DNA from 2 places in the Nocardia coffeae genome. Region 2 is predicted to be linked to the other one. Evidence: predicted binding sites of a transcription regulator. Region 2 holds the regulator's gene; the other holds the start of a gene.

Region 1 (12,289 bases), 320 kb from region 2:
CGCGGCCTGTCCGATCTCGGCCACATCGGTCGTCGGTTCGGGGAGTTTGCGCTGTTTGGTGCGGGTGTAGAAGGTGTTGGTGCGCACCGTGACTCCGACCCGCACGGTGACGCGTCCGGTCTCGGCGACCTCCTCGGCCACCGCGGTCGCCAGCCGCAGTACCGCGGCATCCAGCTCGGCGCGTTCGGTGAGGTCGTGCGGGAACGTCTCGGATTTGCTGTGGCCCACCGGAATTCGCGGCTCGGTGACCACGTCCGTATCGCCCGCACCGCGACCCAGCAGCCATAGATACGGTCCCGTGCTGGGACCGAATTCGGCGGCGAGCACCTGCCGGTCCGCCGCGGCGAGTTCGGCGACGGTGGTTATCCCCAGGTCGGCCAGCCGTTTGGCGATGCGCGAGCCGATACCCCACAGTGCGCTGGTCGGGCGGTGCGCCATCAGCTCGGACCAGTTCTCGGCGGTGAGCCGGAAAATTCCGGTTCGCGCATCGGAGACCTCCTGCGCCGAATCACCGCTCTTACCCACAGATTTGGCGAATCCGGTGGCGAGTTTCGCCCGAAGTTTGTTGTCCCCGATGCCGATTGCGCAGGTCAGATCCAATTCCTCGATGGCGCTGCGGATCTCGCGGGCCAACTGCTCGGGATCGTCGGTATCGGCGGCCAGGAAAGCCTCGTCCCAGCCGAGCACCTCCACCCGGACCGGGAAGGTGCGCAGCAGATCCATCACCTCCTCGGACGCCTCGGAGTAGGTGGCCATGTCCAGCGGGAGGAATATCGCGTCCGGGCATTTGCGGGCCGCGGTGCGCAACGGCATCCCCGCGTGCACCCCGTAGCCGCGCGCCGGATACGAGGCGCAGGTCACGACCTTGCGCGGTTCATCGGGATCACCGTTGCCGCCCACGATGACCGGACGGCCCCGCAGTTCCGGGTGACGGCGGAATTCCACCGCCGCCTGAAATTGATCCAGATCGACATGCAGCAACAAGCGCACCCCCGCCTCTCCGCGTCCTTTGCGTGTAGCTGGGTATTCACCCAGCCTAACGTCGTCGACCCCGGACGCAGCGGTATTGCCGCGGATCAGTATTCGTCGAGAACGCGCCGCCAGTCGGCGCCGTATTTCTGGCCGAGCACCAGGTCCTCCTCGGCGAGGGCGTGCCCCTGGTATTCGTCGAAGTCGTCCATGGACTGATGCTGCGCGTGGTGGATCCGGGCGCGATTGGTGACGATGCTCTGCAATCCGGCGCGCCTGATCCGGTATCCGTAGTCGTGGTCGGTGCCGTAGCCCATCACCATGTCCAGATCCCAGAATCCCAGCCGATCGATCGTCGAACGCTTGATGAGCGTCGCGGTCGGCTCGAGCAGGGGCTGGACGGCGGCGACCTCGTCCACGCGCTCCATGAATTGGTGCGTCGAATTGTGCTGCGGGGCGATCTGCGCGTAATCGTCCGAGGAGAACAGCACGTCGACGAGGTTGCGCAGGACGGCGTTCCCGTAATCGAAGCTCACATCGGAATTGAGCAGCCAGAACGCGTCGTAATCGTCACGGGCCGAGGCGATTCGGTATCCGGCGTACATTCCGTGCGCGAAGCCCAGGTTCCGCGGCAGTTCGTCGGTGGCGGACAGCGGTGGCTCGTCGGAGCCGTTGTCGATGACGTACACCCACTTCCGGCCGTAGGCGAGCCGGTGGTTCAGGTAGCCCGCGAGCTGGTTCGTCATCTCGGCGGTGTTGAAATTCAGGACGATGATCGCGATATTCGGCTCGTCGTCCGACTGCCGCGGCGGAACGGGCCGCAGGGTGCTGGGATCAATTCTCCCGCACGGGTTGCCCCCACCCGACGGGGTCGGCGCGGGCTGATCGTCCGGCGAGCCGGAATTCTCGTGGGCCCGCACCTCGTCGTCGGTGGCGAGTTTGTTCTCCAGGGCGAGCTGCCAGTAGCGCCGGAGAATCGGATGGTGGTGCAGTGCGCTCGCCTGTTTGCCGGAGGAGAGATGAGCGACCAGGAATCCCGGGTGGATACAGTGCCGACGTTGCAGGTAGGTGGGTATCTGGACGGACAGGGCGTGTTCGTCGTCCACCATGTTCGCGGACATGTAGGACAGGTCCCGGCCGAGCCAGGAGACGAAGTGCGTGGCCAGCCGGCCCGACCATTCGATCGGTGTCGGCGGAACCTGCTCGAACAGCTGCCGATTGTCGATGAAGTGGTGATGTAGCTCGGCCGCCAGGGTGGCGCTCTCCCAGAGCATGCCACCGAACCCTCCGGGCGGCAGTTCCAATTCCATCAGGCTCGGCGGAATCGCGCCGTGCTGCTGCTGGTGATGAGCGCACACATTGTTGTTGATCACGTTCGCGGACACCAGGAAATACTCCGGATGCGCGAGGCGGAATCGAAGGAAGTCCTCCAGCTTGTCGAGCTGGAGATACACGATGTCGTCGTCGCATTTCAGGAATACGGTGTCGGCATGGTGGTCGGCGCGGTCGGCGTAGAAGTGCAGCGCCTCGGCGAATCCGGCACGCCAGCGTTCGGTGCTGTGATAGAGGTATTCCTTCGTATCCGGCAGTCCGGTGAAACGCCATTCGCCGTCGGCGCCGTACCCGGTCTTCACGTGCACGTCGTATCCGTCGGTTGCGAGGTCGACATCGCATCGGAACATCGTGGCGCCGTCGATCGTCAGCGTCAGGCCCGACGGGTCGAGTGAGAGGCCGACGTCCCGGAATGTGTTCGCGGACAACACACCGGGGGTGAACACCTCGGTCAGCACCTCGTGCGGGTGTGCTCGATCGCCATCGTCCCGCACCAGGAGTTCGGCGGTGTCGACCTGCCGGAGCTGGGTGCGCTGGTTCTCCCACCCGCCGATCACGATCTCCAGGGACGGGGCGTGCTCCTGCCGGGCCCGCAGGCCGAGGTGCACGTCGTGACCGGCGCGCACCCGCGCACCCCACTGTCCTGCCGTCGGATCGATACCGCCCGCGGCACGGTATTCGAGGTCGTCCGCGGTGCGGCCCGGATGCGGGAAACGGGAGTGCAGCCAGTCCCCGTCGAGATCGTCGCGGGGCAGGCTCCACACGTGCCATTCATCCACGAGCTGCCGGTTCATTGCCTCCCGCACGTAGCGGGCCAGCAACTCCATTCGATCCCGCCGACCGCCGAAGGTGACCAGAACCACGGACCGCCCGTCGATGATCGACATACCGCGATCTTCTCCCAACGACCTGCCCGTCACAACTCGGATTCGGGTCGGCCGACCGAAGAGACCGTGGTCCGGTCAGACAGACTGCACCGGAACATTCACTGCTGCATCGGCTTTCGCGGGGAGGCCGGTGATCGCACGGAGCATGTCGGTGAGTGTCGCCGGAGTGAGACCGGTGCCGGAGCGGGCGGCGACGTGCATATCGGGCCGGACCAGGAGTGCGCCGCCCGGCGGCAGGTCGGTGCGGGCGGTCCACTGGTCCTGGGGGAGAGCGTGCACGGCGAGTTCTGTTCCGGTGTCTCGCTGGGCTCGGGCGGCAGCATCTCGCCAGGGGGCGGAGGTTCCCGCGACGAGCAGGGCGAAGCCGGGTCCGCACAGATCCAGGGTCGAGACGGTTTCGGCGGCGTCGATCCACAGGTGCGGGATGCGAGTTCCGTTCTGTCCCTTCAGCTCGCCCACGTGCAGCGGTGCGGTGGACTCGGCGGCGACGGCGGTCGAGGAGTAGCGGTACCGCACCATCACCTCGCCGATGTCGAGGCGTTTCGCCAGATCCTCGGCGTTGTCGGGGGTTTCGATGCCGTAGCGCGTCCGGAAATCGGTGCCCAGCCGGGCCTGCTCGGCCGCGACCAGCGCTCGCGGGCGACGTTCTGCCACATAGGAATCCAGCAGCGCCGGACCGGCCACGCCGGACAGCACGGCCGCCAGCTTCCAGGTCAGATTGTGCGCGTCGGCGATTCCGGTATTGCCGTTGAAACCACCCCAGGGCGCATGGCGATGAGCCGCGTCACCGGCCAGGAACACCCGGCCGCGCCGATAGTCGTCGGCCACGAAAACACCGGTGTCCCAAGCGCTCCGGGCGAGCACCTCGACCTCGAGCTCCGGTACGCCGACCATCTCGCGGATCAGCTCGACACAGCGCTGCTCCGGATAGTCCGCGAGCGTCTCGGCGTTCGGATCGTATTCGATGTGGAAGGACCACTCGTCGGTGTTGTTCTTCGACAGCACCAGCCCCCGCACCCGTTCGCCGGTGATCTCGCACTGGCTGAAACTCTGTCCGTGCAGGATGCCGGTCAGATCGGTGCGGGCGAACACGTTGATCAGGTGATGCGTCGGCGGCAGTTCCCAACCGCCGATGCCCAGCGCGCGACGTACGGTGCTGCCCGCGCCGTCCGCGGCGATCAGATAGTCGGCCCGCAACGTCGTCGATACCCCGTCGGCCGCACGCAGTTCCGCCGAAACGCCGTCCCCGTCGTCCCGGAATTCGGTGAGTTCCACACCGAATCGCAGGTCACCGCCGCGATTGCGGGCCAGATCCGCCAACACCGGTTCCAGCAGCACCTGCGGCAGGAACAGGAAACGCGACGGACTCGGATCGGCGGCGGCCATCGCCGCGGCGACTCGCGAGATGTCCAGCGGCTGGGCGTCGGTCAGCACCGACCCTTGCCAGGCCCCACCGAACTGCCCCTTGGCCAGGGCGGTCGCGGCGACCTGTTCCAGGCGCGGTCCCGCGCCGATCTGCCGGTAGATCTCCGCGGATCGGGTGTGCAATCCGCGCGAACGCGGCAGCACCGACATCGCCGTACGGCGTTCGACGAGAACATAGGGGACACCGTGATATTCCAGGAGCAACGCGGCCGAGAGGCCGACCATGCCGCCCCCGGCGATCAGAACCGGAACATGCTGTGCAGTATTCATACGGCGATCGTGTGCGCCCCTGCTTGCACGGACCTTGCACCGCGGTCACATGGCGAAGGGGCCGTGCGACTTCCGGAGAAGTGCGCACGGCCCCTCGGGGTCACCGATCAGGCCGAAGCGGCCAGCGCCTGGTAGGCCGGTTCGGCGACCGGCTCGATCGCGTAGGCCAGGATCTCGGCCACATCGGCCACCGGACGCACGTCCAGTGCGGCCAGCACCTCGGAGGGGACGTCGTCCAGATCCGGCTCGTTGCGGGCCGGGATGAACACCGTCTTCAGTCCCGCACGCTGGGCGGCGAGCAGCTTCTGCTTCACCCCGCCGATCGGCAGCACCCGGCCGTTCAGCGTGACCTCGCCGGTCATGCCGACATCCGAGCGGACCTGCCGGTCCAGCGCGAGGGACACCAGCGCGGTCACCATGGTGACACCCGCGGACGGGCCGTCCTTGGGCACCGCGCCCGCCGGGAAGTGGATGTGGATGTTGCGATCCAGCACCGCGGGCTCTATCCCGATCTCCTCGAGGTGCGAGCGGACGTAGGTCAGCGCGATCTGCGCGGATTCCTTCATCACATCGCCCAGCTGACCGGTCAGGGTCAGCGAACGCTCGCCCTCGGCGGCATTGGCCTCGATGTAGAGGACGTCGCCGCCCGCACCGGTCACGGCCAGACCCGTCGCGACACCGGGGACCGCGGTGCGTTCCACCCCGTCGGGGGTGAAGCGCGGACGGCCCAGGTAGTCCTTCAGGTCACCGAGCCCGATCACCAACGCGTCGGAATGAACTGCGGCCGAATCGGATTCGGCCTCGTAGCCCAGGTCCTTGTCGTACCCGAGGCTCTCCGGCACGAATTCGCCCTTCTCGACCAGACTTTCGGCTCCCGCCAAGTCCGCCGACCGGGACAGTTCGGTCGCGGCCTTGCGCAGCGCCTTGGCGATCAGACGTTCCATCTGCCGCACCCCGGCCTCGCGGGTGTAGTTCGCGGCGATCTCGCGCAACGCCTCGTCGGTGATCGAAACCTCCTGTGCGGTCAGCGCATTGCGCTCGAGCTGACGCGGGATCAGGAAGTCGCGGGCGATGGCTACCTTGTCGTCCTCGGTGTAGCCATCGACCGTGATCAGCTCCATGCGGTCCAGCAGCGGGCCCGGGATCGTGTCCATGACGTTCGCGGTCGCGATGAACAGCACGTCGGACAGGTCCAGATCCAGATCCAGGTAGTGGTCGCGGAACGTGTGGTTCTGCGCCGGATCCAGCACCTCGAGCAGCGCCGCGGCCGGATCACCGCGGAAGTCGGAGCCCACCTTGTCGATCTCGTCCAGCAGCACAACGGGATTCATCGATCCCGCCTCGTTGATCGCGCGCACGACCCGGCCGGGCAGCGCGCCGACGTAGGTACGCCGGTGACCGCGGATCTCCGCCTCGTCGCGCACGCCGCCCAGGGCGACGCGAACGAACTTGCGGCCCAGCGCCCGCGCCACACTCTCACCGAGCGAGGTCTTGCCGACACCCGGAGGGCCGACCAGCACCAGCACCGCGCCGGAGCCGCGTCCGCCGACCACCTCCAGTCCGCGCGCGGCTCGCCGCGCCCGCACCGCCAGGTACTCGACCATGCGGTCCTTCACCTCTTCGAGGCCGTGGTGATCGGCGTCGAGAACGTCGCGCGCGGCCGAAACATCCGTCGAATCGGTGGTTTTCACCGTCCACGGCAGTTCCAGCACGGTGTCCAGCCAGGTGCGGATCCAGCCCGCCTCCGGGCTCTGATCGCTGCCGCGTTCGAGCCGGTCGACCTCGCGCAGCGCGGCGGTGCGGACCGTCTCGGGCAGATCCGCGTTCTCCACGCGGGTGCGGTAGTCGTCCGCGCCGTCGGGCTCACCCTCGCCAAGCTCCTTGCGAATCGCGTTGAGCTGCTGGCGAAGCAGGAATTCGCGCTGGGACTTCTCCATTCCCTCGCGCACATCTTCACTGATCTTCTCCGCGACCTCCGCCTCGGCGATGTGGTCCTTGGTCCAGCCGATCAGCGTGGTGAGACGTGTTGTCACGTCCGGAGTTTCGAGTATCTCGCGCTTCTGTTCGTCGGTCAGGTACGGCGCGTACCCGGCCGAGTCGGCCAGCGCGGAGGGATCGGTCAGCCGGTTCACCGCGTCGATCACCTGCCACGCCTCGCGACGCTGCAGTACCGAGACGACCAGCTTCTTGTATTCGGCGGCGAGTTCCTTGGTGCGGCCGTCGGCCTCGGGGATCTCGACCGGTTCGGCCTCGACCCACAGCGCCGCACCCGGCCCGGTCACCCCGTGGCCGATCTTCGCGCGCCGCTCGGCCTTCAGGACGGCCGCCGGTGCGCCGCCGCGCATCCGTCCGACCTGCTCGATCGTCGCCACCACGCCGAAGGACGCGTAGCCCTCGGCCAGGCGGGGCGCGAGCAGCACGGCGTCGCGGCCCGCTGCCCGAGCGGCATCGATGGCGGCCTGCGCCGACTCGTCGAGCTCGATGGGCACCACCATGCCCGGCAGCACGATCGGATCGGTGAGGAACAGCACCGGCAAATTCTGTGGTGTAGTCACGTTCGACCCTTTCCAAAGTTGAGCGATACCTACTCAACCCCGAGTCTTCCGGTTCTGTTCCGTTCTCGCGTTCACTGCTCGCGAACACGGACACAACCCAAAGTTGAGCTTACTGCGCTCAACAACGATCGGTCGGAGATTGTTCCGATTCGAACATCCGAGCCGTGCGGACCGGCCTCACCGACGTCCCGGAACAGCGCGCGACAACCACGTGAGCCACGCCGGAGATATCGGGTCAACGCCCGGTCAGCTCACCTGATGTGATGTGCGCACCCAATTTCCACCACTCCACGAGAAGGTGTCGAAGACTCGGAGAGAGGGACAGCACATCGCATCCTGGTCACCGAATGCCCGGGAGGCGATCTGAATCGTGTCTGCCCGAACTGCGATGGACGCTACCCGCAATCCCATCGACCCTGGTCCGTCGTCAGGACCGAGAAGAACCCCCAACCGGCGAGGATGCGCCGGATCCGCGTCGTCGAATACGTACACGGTGTCCGGCCAGCTCGAAGTAGGTCCGCTGCAGGCCGCGGCGACCACACTCGTCGCGGGTGCTCGATCCGATGCCGATGTGGATACCGCCGCATCGATCTGGATCCCGAGTCCCGCCCGATCGCATTCGTGATCGACAATGATCTTGCGCCAATCGATTCCGGTCGTATCCGTTTCGACCGGCCGACACGAAGAAGCGTTCCCGCACTGCAGATAGATTCCGGACAGCCGCGCTTTCTTGAAAATCAATGACACAACACCCGCTGAGGCCGCGAGCGAATCACCGATCCTACCGAGCGGCTTTTCCAGTGCACTGACGATATCCCTCGATACGGCTTCCGACGACCCCGAACCCGCCAGTAGTCCAGCCAGCTCACCGGGCTCGTGCAGTCGGCCGTCGTCGCTGGTGAAGGCAACGTCCACCTGCATGGACAGATCAGCCATATCCTGCCGACAGGCCGCATCGTGTATCGAAACCATCTCGTAGTGGAGAGTGAGATCCGGCGTATCGGTCACATCCCTGCATGCGATATCCGTGCCGGGGGGCAGCATCGATACTCTCGTACCTAACCCGGATCCGAGGCGTGCATCAATATAATTCGTCAATTGGCCGGCTAGATCGATGAAGCTGCCGGACTCGATGCTGTTCGATTGCAGGTGCAGTATCCATGGACCGGAGAGCACATACAGATCAACACCTGAAGGATAGAATTTGCCGGCGGAGGCTCCCGAGGATGTGACATCGGCCGATGTTATTCGGTATTTCACGGAAACTTTCCCGAACGACGGTCCGGCGACCCGGGTTCGGATATCGCGACTACCCGATATCGTGCTCGAGTCCCTACAGTATGCACGCATGCCATCGAGCATCACCTCGGCTCGCCCCACATCAGAATTTGCGAACCGACCGAGAGTCGCGGCGACCTGCACGCCATCTTCGATGGTGTAGGTGCTCGTCGCCCGAGCGGCAAGCGGAACCACATTCGCGATATCGCCGGGAAGACAGCCGGCCGGAGGAAGCACCTCGACGGACCGCGCCTTGTCTTCATCGCCTGTCACGACCTTGACTATGGAACCAGCGGCAGCATCCGGCAGCGCTCGGCTCATTGTCGCGAAACTGTTGACATCCACCGGAGTGGTCGACTCGGACGAGCTGTGCCAGTAGAAACCGACGCCGATCGCGAGACCGATCACCATGGCAGCGGCGATCTCTCTCCGCGTCGATCCGAATATCTTGATATTCATATTCCGGATCTCGGCTTCGGGCACATGGACGCATCGCCGCCCAGCTTCCACTCCGAACTATAGTTCAGATAAACGCGACCGTACGACGGAGCACATCCGGTCAGTTCGACCGGATGACCTGCCATATCGATGGTTATGGTCTTCGATTTGCCGCCATCGAGGATATCCATCTGGAGATCCCAGGTGAACGTTGTGCGACTCGCACGGACATCCACGCTGATGGACTGCGTCTCGCCGCGATTCAACGTGATCGAATTACCTTCGAAATACCTGTCCGCCAACTGACCGCGTTCGTTGATCGATCGGGCACTGGGATTCAGATCATTCAGATCGATCCCCACCCGCAGCAAAGGAGAACTACCCTGCGGAATGGCATACAGCAACGTTCCGGAAACCGGCGGAGCAGTACTGAATATTCGAGCTTTGAGGTTGGTGATGATCACCGGTTTGGAATGTCCGCCGACGACGGTGATCTTGACACCCTGTTCCTCGACTTTGACCGCATCGAACCGCCTCGGCGAAACTCCGAAGAAGTTGCTGGGCGGAGACATGTTCGAACCGGGGATGTCGACATTGTTCCGAAGCGCCCACGAGTAGTTCTCGCCGAACTGATCCGGCCACTCCGTAGAGATACTCACCGGATCGGACAGGCGATCTCGAATCGCATCGGTGATCATGGGTCCGGCGAACTGCCACACGCCCAGCGTCGCCAGCACGACGCTGACCATTTTCACCCCCTTCCCCACCCTGGCGGACCATGTGCGCGGAGGTTGGGCATCCGGCGTGCTCGAGCGGTCGCGTCCAGTCGTAATTTTCGATCCACGACCTCGATCCACACCGGAGCTCACCCGCACAACCCGCCGCCGCGCCGGGACGACTTTGTCGGAATCTGCCACCCTCGCCCCCCGTCGAATGCCCCTGCTGATCTGGATCCTAATGCGACAACACCTGGCCGTCAGGACAATTGGTCGCCACCGAGATCAGCGGTGCACGGTTGTGAGCAGTTCAGGGCGGGAAATCACGACCCGGGTTCCGGACGTTAGGTTGGGGGTATGTCCCCACGATCCGGCCTGACGACAGAGCGCGTGGTGCGTGGCGCGGCCGAACTCGCCGATGAGATCGGCTTCGAGAAGCTCACGCTCTCGGCGGTCGCGCGGAAATTCGGGGTGAAGGATCCGAGTTTGTATGTCCACGTGCGCAATCTGCACGATCTGCGGGTTCGGGTGGCGCTGTTGGCCAGTGCGGAGTTGAACGAGCGGATCGGGGCGGCGGTCGCGGGACGCTCCGGGCGGGACGCGCTCGTCGCCTTCGCGGACGCGTACCGGTCCTACGTGCTCGATCATCCGGAACGTTATGCGGCAACACAGATTCGGATGGATCCGGCCGAGGTGGGCGAGGACCCCGCACTGCTGCGCAGTATCGAACTCACCGCGGCGGTGCTGCGCGGTTACGACCTGGACGAGACCGCGGGACTGGACGCGGCTCGCTTGTTGCGCAGCACTTTTCACGGCTTCGCCACGCTCGAGGCGTCCGGCGGATTCGCGCACTCCCGTCCCGCCGCGGATTCCTGGCCACATATCGTCGAAGCGCTGCATCACACGCTGTCGCACTGGCCGCACGACTGACCGCGCCGCCGCACGAATATCCCCGCCGATCCGGCTCTCTCAGCACCGGCCCACCGGGATCGATGCGCGCGATCCGGGGGAGGTGAACGGGATCCGAGCCGGACCGCATGTCGTGTTGCTCCTGGTCGCCTCGCGTATGTACTTCTATCGTTGGCTAGCGGTGCCGGTCGCCGGGACGGTGGGTGTGCCGAGAGGAGCGGGCGTGTGGGCACAGGACGGGACTGGCGACGGGCCGGGGTGATCATGGGAATCGTGGCGGCGCTGCTCGTGGTGCCCGCGGCGTTGACAGCGCTGGTGCCCACGCGCGAGACGCCGGTGAGTCACGGCGCGACGATCCGCCTCACCGCACCGGGTTCAGCACCCGACACGATCGAGTTCGCCGGCGTGGACGGCTGGCGTCAACGGCCGACCGGCGACCGCACGACCGCGGTCCTGGACGGCCCGAACGGGCGGATCCTGCTGGTGAGCGTCGTCAACGGGGTCACCGATTTCGACTCCGCGGCCCAGTGGCGGCGAAAAGTGCTGGGGGCACAGGCATTTCCGGTCCGCGAGGACGGCGGCAAGGTCGCCAACACGTACGGATTCACCGGACCGACCTGCCGGGGCGAGACGCGGGCGGGCGTGTGCGCGATTCTCGGCAATCACAATCTCGCGGTATCGATGCTGCTCAGCGGGACCGATATCGACGCCGATCTCCAGCCGATCGTGTACACGCTGCGGGTCACGTCATGAGCTGGTTCCGGCCGCGTTCGGCGCTGTGGTGGACGTACTGCCTGATCTGCCTGGGCGGATCGATCGCACTGGTGCTGCAACTGCTCCCGGCCGCGCTGCTCACCTGGTCCGGCATCCTGGTCGGGCTGCCGTTCATGGTCGTGACGCTGCTGGTGGTCGCCGCACTCCTGGTGTGGCTGGACCTGTTCCGCGACCATGTGCGGATTCGCGTCGCGCTCGCGATGGGCTTCGTGTGGGGCGCCCTGGCCGGGCCCGGGATCGCGATCTTCGGCAACGACAACGTCATTCACGCCATCGCGAATCTCGCCGGTGACGCGTTCGCGGTGGACTGGCAGGCCCCGATCTCGGCCTCGATCATCGAGGAGGGCATCAAGGGCACCGGGGTTCTGGCGGTCGCCTGGCTGTTCCGGTCGCAGCTGAGCAGACCCATGCACGGGCTGCTGCTCGGCGGATTCACCGGACTCGGATTCCAGCTCACCGAGGATGCCACCTACCAGGCCAATGCCGGATTGCAGTCCGCGCAGGGCGATCTCGGCACCGCGCTGCTGGTGGCGATTCTGCGGCTGCTGACCGGCGTCACCTCGCACTGGATGCTCACCGGGATCGCCGGCATCGGCATCGTCACCGCGGTCGGTGCGTCGGGCTGGTCGCGCGGGCGGCGGGCGGCGGCCCTGGCGGTGTTCTATCTGCTCGGCGCCGCAATGCATTTCGGCTGGGACGCGCCGATGTCGGGCAGTACCGGATTCGGCAGCGTCGT
Region 2 (12,289 bases):
GGGAATTCCCGGTCGTGGTGGTGTCCTCGACCACCAGCACCCGCTTACCGACGATGTCCGGACCCTCGATCTGCCGTTGCATGCCGTGCGTCTTGGCGGCCTTGCGCACCACGAACGCGTCCACCGGACGTCCGGGGGCGTGCATCACCGCAACCGCCACCGGATCGGCGCCCATGGTGAGCCCGCCGACCGCATCGAATTCCCAGTCCGATACCAGCTCGCGCAACAACGCTCCGATCAGCGGCGCTGCCTGGTGATGTAGTGTCGCGCGCCGCAGGTCGACGTAGTAGTCGGCCTCCTTGCCCGAAGACAGGGTGACTCGGCCGTGCACGACGGCCAGCTCCCGTACCAGCCCGGCCAGTCTGTCCCGGTCGGTGGTCGATTCGATCATCTTGTGTGCCGTGTCCTTTCTGGTCGACCGGCCGCTGCGGGCCTGGCCGCTCTAAGTCCTACCGCGTGCGTTGAACAGGGTCCGACTGGCGCGGACCAGCAGGGAGCGCGGGATCATCCCGGCCACCGTGGTGAGCACCTTGTACTGGGCGCCGGGCACGCTGACCACCTGGTTGGATTCCAGATCACGCAGTGAACCCGCCACTACCTGCTCGACATCGAGCCACATCGGCTTCGGCAGCGACGACATATCGATACCGGCCCGATCGTGGAATTCGGTGTGGACGAATCCGGGGCACAGCGCCTGCACTCGAACTCCCGTTCCTGCGAGTCCGCCCGCCAGCCCTTCGGACAAGGATACGACGTAGGCCTTGGACGCCGAATACGTCGATCCACGTCCCGGAATCAGACCCGCGACACTGGCGACGTTCACGATCGCGCCCTTCGCCGCGGCGATCATCGGCGGCAGTGCCGCGTGGGTCAGCTGCGTGACCGCGGTGACGTTGACGTCCAGCTGCGCCCGCAACTTCTCCCAATCGTTGGACCAGAACTCGCCGGAGATGCCCAGGCCGGCGTTGTTGACCAGGAACTCGACGCCCTCACCCAGCCGCTCGGCGACCCGATCGCGGTCGGCACGGTCGGCCAGATCCGCCGCCAGCACCTGGGACCGGGTGTCGAAACGCCTGCTCATCTCCTCGCCCAGGGCGACCAGACGCTGCTCGTCGCGGGCAACCAGCACCAGGTCGTAGCCGAGCGAGGCCAGCCGCGTCGCGTAGGCGTGGCCGATTCCGGACGTCGGACCGGTGACCATGGCTACGGGCCTGCTCGCGCCGGGTAGGCGGGCGGCGGGTGTTTCGGTCATGCCCTAATCATCGCGCACCCGTGCCGACCACCGTTCACCAGCGGTAGGCACCGCGGATGCTCAGCGCGGCGCGGGGCCCTGATACGGGCGGAAGCCGGGGTGGAACGGGCCGCCGGGGCGGTCGGACTCCTCCTCGGGCAGGTCCTCCGCGAATTCGGGTTCCTCGGGCTGGTGTTCGGAATCCTCGGGCGATTTTTCTTCGGCCGGGGGCCAGTTGCGCCGGACCCGGGTGCGCGGATCGGGCACCACGGCCAGCGCCGGGCGACGTTGCGGCGGTTCGGATTCCCCGGCGATATCGTTCACCAGCGAGGCGTACCCGCTGTCGGACTCGTCGGCGGGAATCTCGTAATCGCGTCGCTCGGAATCGAATTCGCCGAGTTTCGCGGACGGGTGCGCACGGTCGTCCGGATCGTCGAAGTCGCGCTCGTCGTAGCGGCGGTCCGCGTCGGGGCGTTCGGCGTACCTGCGCTCGTCGTCGTAGCGACGGTCCTGGTCGTAATCGCCGTAACCGCGTGGGCCCGGCCGATCCTGCTCGTAGTCCGCCTCGGGATCCTCGCCCTCGGCGCGAGCGCGCGGCAGCGGACGTCCCGGATCACGCACATCGGGATCCCCGGAGTCGCCGCCACCGGCCACCGGTGGCAGTACGTGCAGCAGGCCGGACAGCCGTAGCACCGCGTCGACCGCACCCTCCCACTCCCGCGAGGACAGGCCCACCGGCAGCACGCCGAGCGTCCAGTTGCCCTCACTCCACAGCTGTTGCACGCTGCCGGACAGGGTTTCGATGAAGGCGACCATCCGCTGATCCACCGCGTGCCGGGCGATATCCGGGTTGGTCGCGAACACCACTCGGTCACCGATCGCGCCGAGCAGCTCCAGATCCGCGTCCTTGGGCGGGGCGGCGGTCTTGAGGCGCAGGTCGATATCGATATCGGAGCCGATCTGCCGACGCACGGCGACCAGCGTCGCGGCGTCCTCCAGATCGAACAGAACGAACTTCTCGCCCTTGCGATTACCGGAGACCACGTCGACCGCGGACAGGTACCCGAGTTTGGCCATCGCACCGCGACGCCACGTCGCCGCCAGTGCCGGTTCGACCGAAACATAGGTGTAGCCCTGGGCTTTCGCCCAGACCTGACGCACGTGACCGGTCCGCTGCCGCTGGAGCCGATCGAAATACAGCAGCACGATCGCACCAACCAGTGCGATCGCCGCGAGTCCGAACCACATTGCCGTCATCGCGGACAAGTCTAGTTGCCACGCGCACCGCGCGTGGTGTGCGCACTGCGTGTTGTGCGTGGCCGCCCGGCCGCGGGCCGCGGATCAGCGCGTCGGCGTAGGTGTGGGAGTGCTCTGCGAGGGCAGTGCGGTGCCGATGACGATCTTGGCCTGAATCGACCCGTCGAGGTTCTTGTCACCCTGGACCACGACCATATCGCCGGGATGCAGATCGGCGATGGTGCTCGAACCCAGCGCGATCACCTCGGTCTTGGCATCGGTGTGCACGGTGATGGTCGAACCGGAGAGCGAATCGACGGTCAGCGTGGATCCGTCGTTCGCGCTGATCGTGCCCATCGTCGCGCCGAGGCCGTCGGCGGTGCCGCCCAGTCCGGGCAGCTGCGGCGCGGTGGTCGTCCCGGTGCCGGGCGTATCGGGCGACTGCGGGAACAGCGGCAGTCCGGTGGGAGCCGAGCGGTACGTGGTGCCCCCGGCGGTCGAGGACGACGACGAATCACTGCCCAGGAACAAGCCGACCGCGACCGCGCCGAGCACCACCACCGCGAAGGCCACCAGCGTCAGCCCCACCCACATGCCGCGCCGGTTGCGGTGCGGCGGGAGCTGGTCCGGCGGCAGATCGGGCGGGCCGACCAGCGTCGGCTGCGGGCCGGCCTGGACGGGCGTCGTGCGGGCCGGACCGATCCACTGGGTGTCGTACGCGGCCTCGCCCGGACCGGGCCCCTCGTAGACGCCCCACTGGCTCTGATACGGCGGCAGCTCCCGGGTCGGATTCGGCCCGGGAGCCTGGTCGAAGTACTGATAGGGCTCGGTCGACCCGTATGCGTCCGAGTACTCCGTCGTACGCATACCCTCAGGCTCGCCCGGCGCTCCGAGATGTTCGGTCGGCGCGTCGGGCGAATCCGGCCGCGGTGCCCACGGATCGCTCGGAGTGGTCATACATCCAGATTAGGGGAGATGTAGACCACATCCGAGGATCAGCCGTATGGCCCTGTTCACCTGCCGACAATCAGGCCGTCACCGTCCGGGGAGACGTTGACCTTCACCAGATCGCCGTCGGCGACCTCGCCTGCCAGCAGTTCCTTGGCCAGGGAATCCCCGATGGACTGCTGGATCAGCCGACGCAGCGGGCGGGCGCCGTAGGCCGCGTCGTAACCCCGCTCCGCCAGCCAGAACCGCGCCGCATCGCTGACCTCCAGGGTGAGCCGCCGCTGCGACAGACGCTTCTGCAGCTGGTTCAGCTGGATGCCGACGATCTCCTCGAGTTCCGACTCGTCGAGCGCGTGGAACATCACCACGTCGTCCAGGCGGTTGAGGAATTCCGGCTTGAACGCGGCGCGCACCGCGTTCATCACGAAATCCTTGTCGCCGCCCGCACCCAGGTTGGAGGTGAGGATGAGGATGGTGTTGCGGAAGTCGACCGTGCGGCCCTGGCCGTCGGTCAACCGGCCCTCGTCGAGCACCTGCAGCAGGATGTCGAACACGTCCGGGTGCGCCTTCTCGATCTCGTCGAACAGCACCACCGTGTACGGCCGGCGTCGCACCGCCTCGGTCAACTGACCGCCCTGGTCGTAGCCGACGTATCCGGGCGGCGCGCCGACCAGGCGAGCGACCGAGTGCTTCTCGGAGTACTCGCTCATATCGATGCGGGTCATGGCGCGCTCGTCGTCGAACAGGAAGTCCGCCAACGCCTTCGCCAGCTCCGTCTTACCGACGCCGGTGGGGCCGATGAACATGAACGAGCCGGTGGGCCGGTTCGGGTCGGCGACCCCGGCCCGCGCGCGACGCACCGCGTCCGAAACCGCTTGCACCGCTTCGGATTGCCCGACGACGCGCTTGCCCAGCTCCTCCTCCATGCGCAGCAGCTTGCGGGTTTCGCCCTCGAGCATCTTGCCCACGGGGATGCCGGTCCACGACGACACCACCTCGGCGATGTCGTTGGGGCCCACCTCTTCCTGCAGCATCACCTCGCCGTCCGCGGCCTTGCCGACCTGCTGTTCGGCCTCGGCCATGGCCAGCTCGGCGTGCGGGATGTCCTCGTAGCGCAGCTTCGAGACCTTTTCGAGGTCACCGTCGCGCTCGGCGCGCAGCTCCTCGTCGCGCAGCGCCTCCAGTTCCTCCTTGCGGACCCGGATCTGGTCGAGGGCGCCCTTCTCGTTCTGCCAGCGGGTGGTCAGCTGATTCAGCTTCTCGCGTGCGTCGGCGAGTTCGCCGCGCAGCTTCTCCAGCCGCTGTTTGGACGCCTCGTCGGTCTCCTTCGACAGCGCCATCTCCTCGATCTCGAGCCGGCGCACCGACCGCTCGACCTCGTCGATCTCCACCGGACGCGAGTCGATCTCCATGCGCAGCCGCGAGGCCGACTCGTCGACCAGGTCGATCGCCTTGTCCGGCAGGAACCGCGAGGTGATGTAGCGGTCGGACAGCGTCGCGGCGGCCACCAGCGCGGAGTCGGTGATGCGAACGCCGTGGTGCAGCTCGTAGCGCTCCTTGAGCCCGCGCAGGATGCCGACGGTGTCCTCCACCGACGGCTCGCCGACCATCACCTGCTGGAACCGGCGCTCGAGGGCCGCGTCCTTCTCGATGTGCCGGCGGTATTCGTCGAGCGTGGTGGCGCCGACCAGCCGCAACTCACCGCGGGCCAGCATCGGCTTGATCATGTTGCCGGCGTCCATCGCCGACTCGCCGGTGGCGCCCGCGCCGACGATGGTGTGCAGCTCGTCGATGAACGTGACCACCTGTCCGGCACTGGATTTGATCTCCTCCAGCACCGCCTTGAGCCGCTCCTCGAACTCACCGCGGTACTTCGCACCCGCCACCATCGCGCCCAGGTCCAGGGAGATGAGCTTCTTGCCCTTCAACGACTCCGGCACGTCGCCGGCGACGATGCGCTGGGCCAGGCCCTCCACGATCGCGGTCTTACCGACGCCGGGTTCACCGATCAATACCGGGTTGTTCTTGGTGCGGCGGCTCAGCACCTGGACGACACGGCGGATTTCGGTGTCGCGGCCGATGACCGGATCGAGCTTGCCTTCGCGAGCGGCCGCGGTCAGGTCGGTGGAGTACTTCTCCAGCGCCTGATAGGTGCTCTCGGGATCGGGGCTGGTCACGCGGGTGTTGCCGCGCACGGAGGCCAGCGCCTCGCGCAACGCGTCCGCGCTCGCGCCGTACTTCAGCAGCAGCTGCGAGATGTCGGAATCGCCACTGGCCAAACCGATCAGCAGCACCTCGGTGGAGACGTATTCGTCACCCAACTCCGTGGCCAGCTTCTGGGCGGCACTCATCGCGGCGACGGCCTCGCGGCCCAGCTGCGGTGTGGTTGTCGCGCCGGTCGCGCTGGGCAGCCGGTCGATGATGTCCTGGGCCTCGCGTCGAATCTGGACCGGATCAGCCGCGACAGCCTTCAACAGGGGGGCGGCGATGCCGTCGGTCTGATCCAGCAGGGCCACCAGCAAGTGCGCCGGACGAATCTCCGGGTTGCCCGCGGCCGAGGCGGACTGCAGCGCGGCGGTGAAGGCCGCCTGAGTTTTGGTGGTGGGATTGAACGAGTCCACGATCACCTTCCTACGTGTCGTCTGTGCGCAGCCTCGTCCGGCTGCTTCCGATCAGTTCAACGCAGTAGAAGTTGAGTCTGTTCCGCTCAAGTTTGAGTCTTTTCGGCGGCTCACGCAACATCACCGAGGACCACTTCCCCCACGCTAGCCCGGCGAACCACCCGACCACGGCGTTTCGCCCTCAGCGAGGTTGGGTACCGTCAAGACCTCATAACCGTGCGACCACGGTTTTTTCGGGGATACTGGAACCCGAGCCGGTCCGGGCGTGGCAGTCCGGACCGTTCTATGCAGAAAGGAAGCTCGAGTCGTGGATGCGCGTTCGGCTGCGCTGGTCCGCGCCAATTTCCGGTCCGTCATCGAATCGCCGAACGGGCCGGAACGGCTGGTCAGCGCGTTCTACGGCCATATGTTCGGGGAGAATCCCCGGCTGCGGGAGCTGTTCCCGCCCGCCATGGATATGCAGCCCAAGCGCGTGATGACCGCCGTGCAGTTCGTGCTCGACCATCTCGAGGACTGGGACCGCGCCCAGCACTTCCTCGAACAACTCGCCCGCGACCACCGCAAGTACGGGGTCGAGGCGGCACATTACGATATCGCCGGTCGCGCGCTGGTGGCCGCGTTCCGCACCTACTTCGGCATCGGCGGCTGGTCCCGCGAACTCGAGGAGGGCTGGCGCGATATCGGCATCCTGGTGTCCGCCTCGATGGCCATCGGCGCGAATTCCGATACCTCCCAGCCCTTCTGGGAGGCGACGGTGGTCGGGCACCGGCAGGTGCTGGAGGATCTGGCGATCGTGCGGCTGCAATCCGAGACGCCGATTCCCTATCAGGCCGGGCAGTACGTCCCGGTGTCGGTTCCGCAGCGGCCCAAGATGTGGCGGTACCTCTCGCCCGCGATTCCGACGAATCCCTACGGGGAGATCGAATTCCACGTCCGCAAGGTGGAGAACGGCTGGGTGAGCCCGGCCATCGTCGCCGAGACCGAGGCGGGGGACGTCTGGCAGATCGCCGGGCCGCTGGGCGGGCTGCACGTGGACCGCGACAGCGGCACGGATGTGCTGATGATCGGTTCGGGCACCGGTATCGCACCGCTGCGCGCGCAGCTCATCGAGATGGGCAGGCGCGGCGACAATCCGCGGGTGCACTTCTTCATGGGCGGGCAGTATCCGTGCGATCTGTACGACGTGCAGAACATGTGGCAGCTGTCGCTGAGCAATCCGTGGCTGACCGTGATCCCGGTGTGCGAGAACGCATCCAACCCGTGGTGGTATCCGCATCCCCCGGCCGACCCGCCGTTCGGCATGCACCGCAGGCTGATCGGTAATCTGGGTGCGGTGGTGGCGAGCTTCGGTTCCTGGTCCGATCGGCAGATCCAGATCGCCGGATCGGCCCGGATGATCGCGGCCACCACCCGGGCACTGGTGGCGGTCGGCACACCGGAATGGGCCATCACCGCGGATCCGGTGTGATCCGCAGCCGATCGATTCGACCGCAGGACAAGGTATTTCGACGAACAGGGATGGTGTATGACCCTCGGCCCCGATGAGACCGGCGAGATCCACCTCGGCGCGCCCACCGAATGGGCCGCGACGGTGGTCGGGCACCACCGGCTGCGGCACGACATCGCGGTGGTGCGGCTGATCGGTGATTACGTACCGTTCGTCGCGGGCCAGTCGGTCGAGGTGCAGATTCCGCAGCATCCCGGGTTGCGGCGGCGCCTGTCGCCCGCGCTGGCGCCTTCCCGGGACGGCAAGCTGGAGTTCCACGTCCGGACCGTGCCGGGCGGGTGGTGCAGCGGATCGATCGTCGCGGACACCCAGCCGGGCGACGAATGGCGGATCACCGATCCGGCGGGCTGGCTGGCGGTCGACAACGACGCGACCGATGTGGTGATGCTGGCCGGCGGCACCGGTCTGGCGCCGCTGCGCTCGATCCTGCTGGAGATCTCCCGTCGCCCGGAACCGCCCCGCACCCACCTGTTCATCGGCGGCCGCTCACCCCGCGATCTGTACGCCTCGGACATGCTCTACCTGCTGACCGGCGAACTTCCCTGGCTGACGGTCGTTCCCGTGGTGGAGAGTCCCGACGATCCGACGTGGGAAGACCCCTGGTACGAGAGCTGCCGGGTGGACGTGGGATTCGATGTGGACGAGATGCTGGAGGGCACTCTCGCGGACGTCGTCGGGGAGATGGGGCCGCTGGAGCACCACCAGATCCTGGTGTGCGGTTCGCCGGGGATGACCACGGCTACCATCGATCGTCTGATCCAGACCGGCACCCCCGCGGAAGCCATTCGCTACGAAGGGGTTTGAGGTCTCTCAGAACAACGGGTCGTGGCGGATGTTGGCGGCGGGGGTACCCGCTGCCATCAGGCGGAATTTGGTGGTCTGCACCATCGACGGGGAGCCCGAGATCTGCACGTCGCGATCGGCCCACGGGCCGTAACCCGCCACCACAGCGCCGATCTGGCCGGTGCGGCGCGGGTCCAGGCCCGGCAGATCCGGTGTCGGATCACCGGAATCGAAGTACCACCAAGGGTTTTCCTCGCTCTCGACGATCGGCGTGACGGTCAGCCATTTGCCGGCCGCGGCCAATTCGCTCAGCGTCACGAGGTCGTACAGGTCGCACGGGTGATGTCCGCCGACGAACAGGTGCACCCGCGGATTGGACCGGCGACGCGCCATCGCCACGAGTTGTGCTCGCAGCGGGGCGATTCCGGTGCCGCAGCCGATCATCAGCAGCTTGCGCCGGGTGTTGCGAGGGATGCCGAGCCCGCCCATCGGCGCACTCAACAGCCACTGGTCACCGACCGCGGTGTGCCCGACCAGGGCCGGGCTGACCCAGCCGCCGGTGCGGGCGCGCACGTGGAATTCGATCTCCCCCTCCGCATTCGACGGACCGGCCGGGGACAGGTACCGCCACATCCGCAGCCGGGACGGGATCTGCACGCTCAGGTACTGACCGGCGGCGTACTGCATCGGCTGATCCAACCGCACCCGCACGACGGCGAGATCGTCCAGCACCCGGCGATGTTCGACCACCGTGCCGCTCCACACCGCGGGCGTGTCCGGATCCTGCGCCCCCACGATCATGGTCCGCGTGATCAGGGTGACGCACTCCTGCCAGGCGTGCTCCGCCTCCTCGGTCCACAACTCGGTGCGCGCATGCGCACGCACCGCCGTGATCAGCGATTTCCCCACGGCCGGATAATGTTCCGGCGCGATGCCGTACTTGCGGTGATCGCGACCGAGCTGCGCGAGGAACGGCAGCAGCTCGTCGGGCTCCTCGAGCCGATCCACCACATGGGCGAGCGCGGAGACCAGCCGCTCACGCTGAGTGTCCAGGGATGCGGGAAAGAACTCACGCAGCTGCGGTTGCGCGCTGAACAGGATCGCGAAGAACGATCCGGCCACTTTCTCAGGCCCCGCCTCCTCCGCAGCAACCGCTTTGAACGTCGTCCTGACCAAGGCGGCGGCACGCGAATCCATCTGTCTCACAACCCCATTTCGCACTCGAATACGAGCACGGCCACGAGTAGCACGCCGTCCAGAAACCCGGCAGCAGCCGATACGATCAGAGTGTAGGCGAGGTTTGCCAGCAACGGACCAAACCTCCCGAACAACCCACGTGTAATTCCCCCCGAACCTGCTCAACGCAGGTGCCGACACCGATAAACCAACCGTTTGCCCAGTAAATTCGGTCATTCCCCGCCCACATCTCACCGAATCAACATGATTCATTTTGAAAGACTCACTTCTACAGCGATCTTCCTGCAATCGATCATCACTCGATGTCGACCGCCGGATCGCCCGAGATCACTACTCCGGCAACATTCTCGCCACCCAATCGCGGATTCCGAGGCCGCCGCCCCGGTGCCACATCACCCAATGCCCGACCCGCGAGCACAGCACATCTCGCGCAACCATTCACCGTGCGTACAGTGCGGGGAGGCCACTCCCCCAGCTACGAAAACAGCGCCCCTGTCACCAGGGGCGCTGTCTCGTTGGATATTTCGCGATCTAACGTCGCTTGTTGCGCGGCTGCCAGACCACGAGTGCGGTGCTGCGTTGCGGCGGAGTCAGATCGGGGCGGTAGCCCGAACGCAGGCGTTCCACCTCGTCGGAGAGCTCGCCGACCCGCTGTTGCAGCGCCTCGACCTGGTTGGTCAGTTCGATGATGCGCTTGATACCGGCCAGGTTGACGCCCTCGTCCTGGGACAGGCGCTGCACCTCGCGGAGCAACTCCACATCCCGGTTCGAATAGCGCCGGCCCCCGCCCGAGGTGCGGTGCGGGGTGACCAGACCCAGCCGGTCGTAGGTGCGCAGCGTTTGCGCGTGCATACCGGCCAGCTGGGCGGCAACCGAGATCACGAAGTACTCGACGCCTGCTCCACCCCGGTCGTTACCGGGCGGTTGTGGGGGCGAAGCCCCTGCATGACCGGACATTACGCACCTGCCCATCCAGCTCGCGGGTCGAACCCACCGGCCTTCTCCGCCTCCGCGTAACGCCGCAGCGCCTCGGAGGCCTCGTCGTCCAGCTTCGGCGGAATCGCGACCTTGACCGTCACCAGCAGGTCGCCCGCACCACCGGAGCGCTTGGGCACACCGCGCCCGCGCACTCTCAGGGTACGGCCGTCGGCGGTGCCCGCGGGCACCTTCACGCCGACCCGGCCCTCCAGCGTGGGCACGGACACCGTTGTGCCGAGCACCAATTCGCTGTAACTGACCGGCAGCACCAGGGTCAGGTCGTCGCCGTTGCGGCCGAAGACCTTGTCCTGGCTGACGTGCACGGTGACGAACAGATCACCCGCGGGCGCACCGCGCAGACCTGCTTCGCCCTGGCCCGCCAGGCGAATTCGCTGACCGTCCCGCACACCCGGCGGAATCCGCACCGTGATGGTGCGGGTCCGGTTCTGGATGCCGGTGCCGCGGCAGTCCACACACGGATCGTCGATGATCGACCCCGTGCCGCGGCAGTCCTCGCACGGTTCGCTGAATCCGAACGCACCCTGGTTCCGGCTGATGACGCCGGTTCCGTTGCAGTGCGGGCAGACTCGCGGACTCGTACCGGGCTTCGCGCCGCTGCCGTGACAGGTCGTACACGGCGACGGGCTGGTCATCCGCAGTGGCACGGTGACGCCCTGCGCGGCCTCGCGGAAGCCGAGATTGGTCTCGGTCTCCACATCGCTGCCGCGCCGCGGCCGGGTCGAGGTGCGCGTCGCACCACCGGGGCCGCGGTTGAACAAGCCGCCGAGAATATCGCCGAGCCCGCCGTCCGCGGTGGAACCGGCTGCGCCACCGAAGATGTCGCCCAGGTTGAATTCGTTGAATCCACCCTGTCCGTAGCCGCCACCGCCACCCGGTGAGAAGCCGCCACGACCGAAACCGCCGCTCGCGAACAACTTCCGGGCCTCGTCGTACTCCGTGCGCTTCTCCGGATCGGACAGCACGGCATGCGCCTCGCTGACGGCCTTGAACCGCTCCTCGGCCTTCACATCACCCGGATTCTTGTCCGGATGCAGGTCCCGGGCCAGCTTGCGATAGGCCTTCTTGATCTCGTCCTGGGTGGCGCCGGAGGAAATACCCAGCTCCTTGTAGAAGTCCTTCTCGAGCCACTCACGATTCACCAGGCATCTCCTCCTCTCTGTGCTTGTGCATACCCCCACCCCACCGCCCCGGTCAGCTCACATGTTCGCTGCTCAATGGTCGTCGTCATCGGTGCCAGCATTTCCTGTCACCAGATCTGTTACCCCGTCGGTCACTCCGACAAGCGCGTGCCGCAGCACCCGGTCGCCGAAGCGGTACCCCTTGCGCATCACGACACCGATCACCGGATCGTGGCCCTCACCCTCGTGCTGCACGGCCTCGTGCAGGGTCGGGTCGAACGACTCGCCTTCCGTGCCGAACTGCTCGAGCCCCTGCTTCTGCAGCGCCTCGGACAGCTTGTCCGCCACGGACTTCAGCGGCCCGGATTCCAGGTCGCCGTGTGCGCGAGCGCGATCCAGATCGTCCAGCACACCGAGTAGCTCGGTGACGACCGACGCCTTGGCGGTATCGATCGCGGCCTTGCGGTCGCGTTCGGTCCGCCGCCGATAGTTGGCGTATTCGGCGGTCAGGCGCTGCAGATCGGCTGTGCGCTCGGCCAATTCGGCACTGACCGGATCGGCGTGCACCTCGGCCTCGGCCGCCGATTCGGCTCCGCCCTCGGCCGCGGCGTCCTGCGACGCCGCGGCCTGGCGAACCTCACCAGTGACC

Evidence for each region. The regulator HspR, encoded in region 2, represses chaperone genes until heat shock. The targets are predictions, from matches to a motif close to ANNTGAGTNNNNNNNACTCANNT.
Region 1: a site for HspR is predicted at 7,455-7,477, ahead of lon (endopeptidase La). Genes of this name have one in related genera too.

What each region holds. Positions count from the first base shown of each region.
Region 1 covers NZ_JAINZY010000005.1:208,830-221,118, reverse strand. The annotation lists gene K7711_RS20655 (DNA polymerase IV) at 1-990, opposite strand, end outside; gene K7711_RS20650 (hypothetical protein) at 1,077-3,188, opposite strand; gene K7711_RS20645 (FAD-dependent monooxygenase) at 3,264-4,883, opposite strand; gene lon (endopeptidase La) at 4,991-7,378, opposite strand; gene K7711_RS20635 (LppP/LprE family lipoprotein) at 7,685-9,175, opposite strand; gene K7711_RS20630 (hypothetical protein) at 9,172-9,852, opposite strand; gene K7711_RS20625 (TetR/AcrR family transcriptional regulator) at 10,228-10,800, shown strand; gene K7711_RS20620 (hypothetical protein) at 11,005-11,532, shown strand; gene K7711_RS20615 (PrsW family intramembrane metalloprotease) at 11,529-12,289, shown strand, end outside.
Region 2 covers NZ_JAINZY010000005.1:526,431-538,719, reverse strand. The annotation lists gene pyrE (orotate phosphoribosyltransferase) at 1-391, opposite strand, end outside; gene K7711_RS21885 (SDR family NAD(P)-dependent oxidoreductase) at 443-1,252, opposite strand; gene K7711_RS48970 (TtfA family protein) at 1,313-2,488, opposite strand; gene K7711_RS21875 (DUF5666 domain-containing protein) at 2,573-3,424, opposite strand; gene clpB (ATP-dependent chaperone ClpB) at 3,481-6,036, opposite strand; gene K7711_RS21865 (FAD-binding oxidoreductase) at 6,344-7,504, shown strand; gene K7711_RS21860 (FAD-binding oxidoreductase) at 7,562-8,347, shown strand; gene K7711_RS21855 (globin domain-containing protein) at 8,354-9,523, opposite strand; gene K7711_RS21850 (heat shock protein transcriptional repressor HspR) at 10,055-10,480, opposite strand; gene dnaJ (molecular chaperone DnaJ) at 10,480-11,664, opposite strand; gene grpE (nucleotide exchange factor GrpE) at 11,734-12,289, opposite strand, start outside.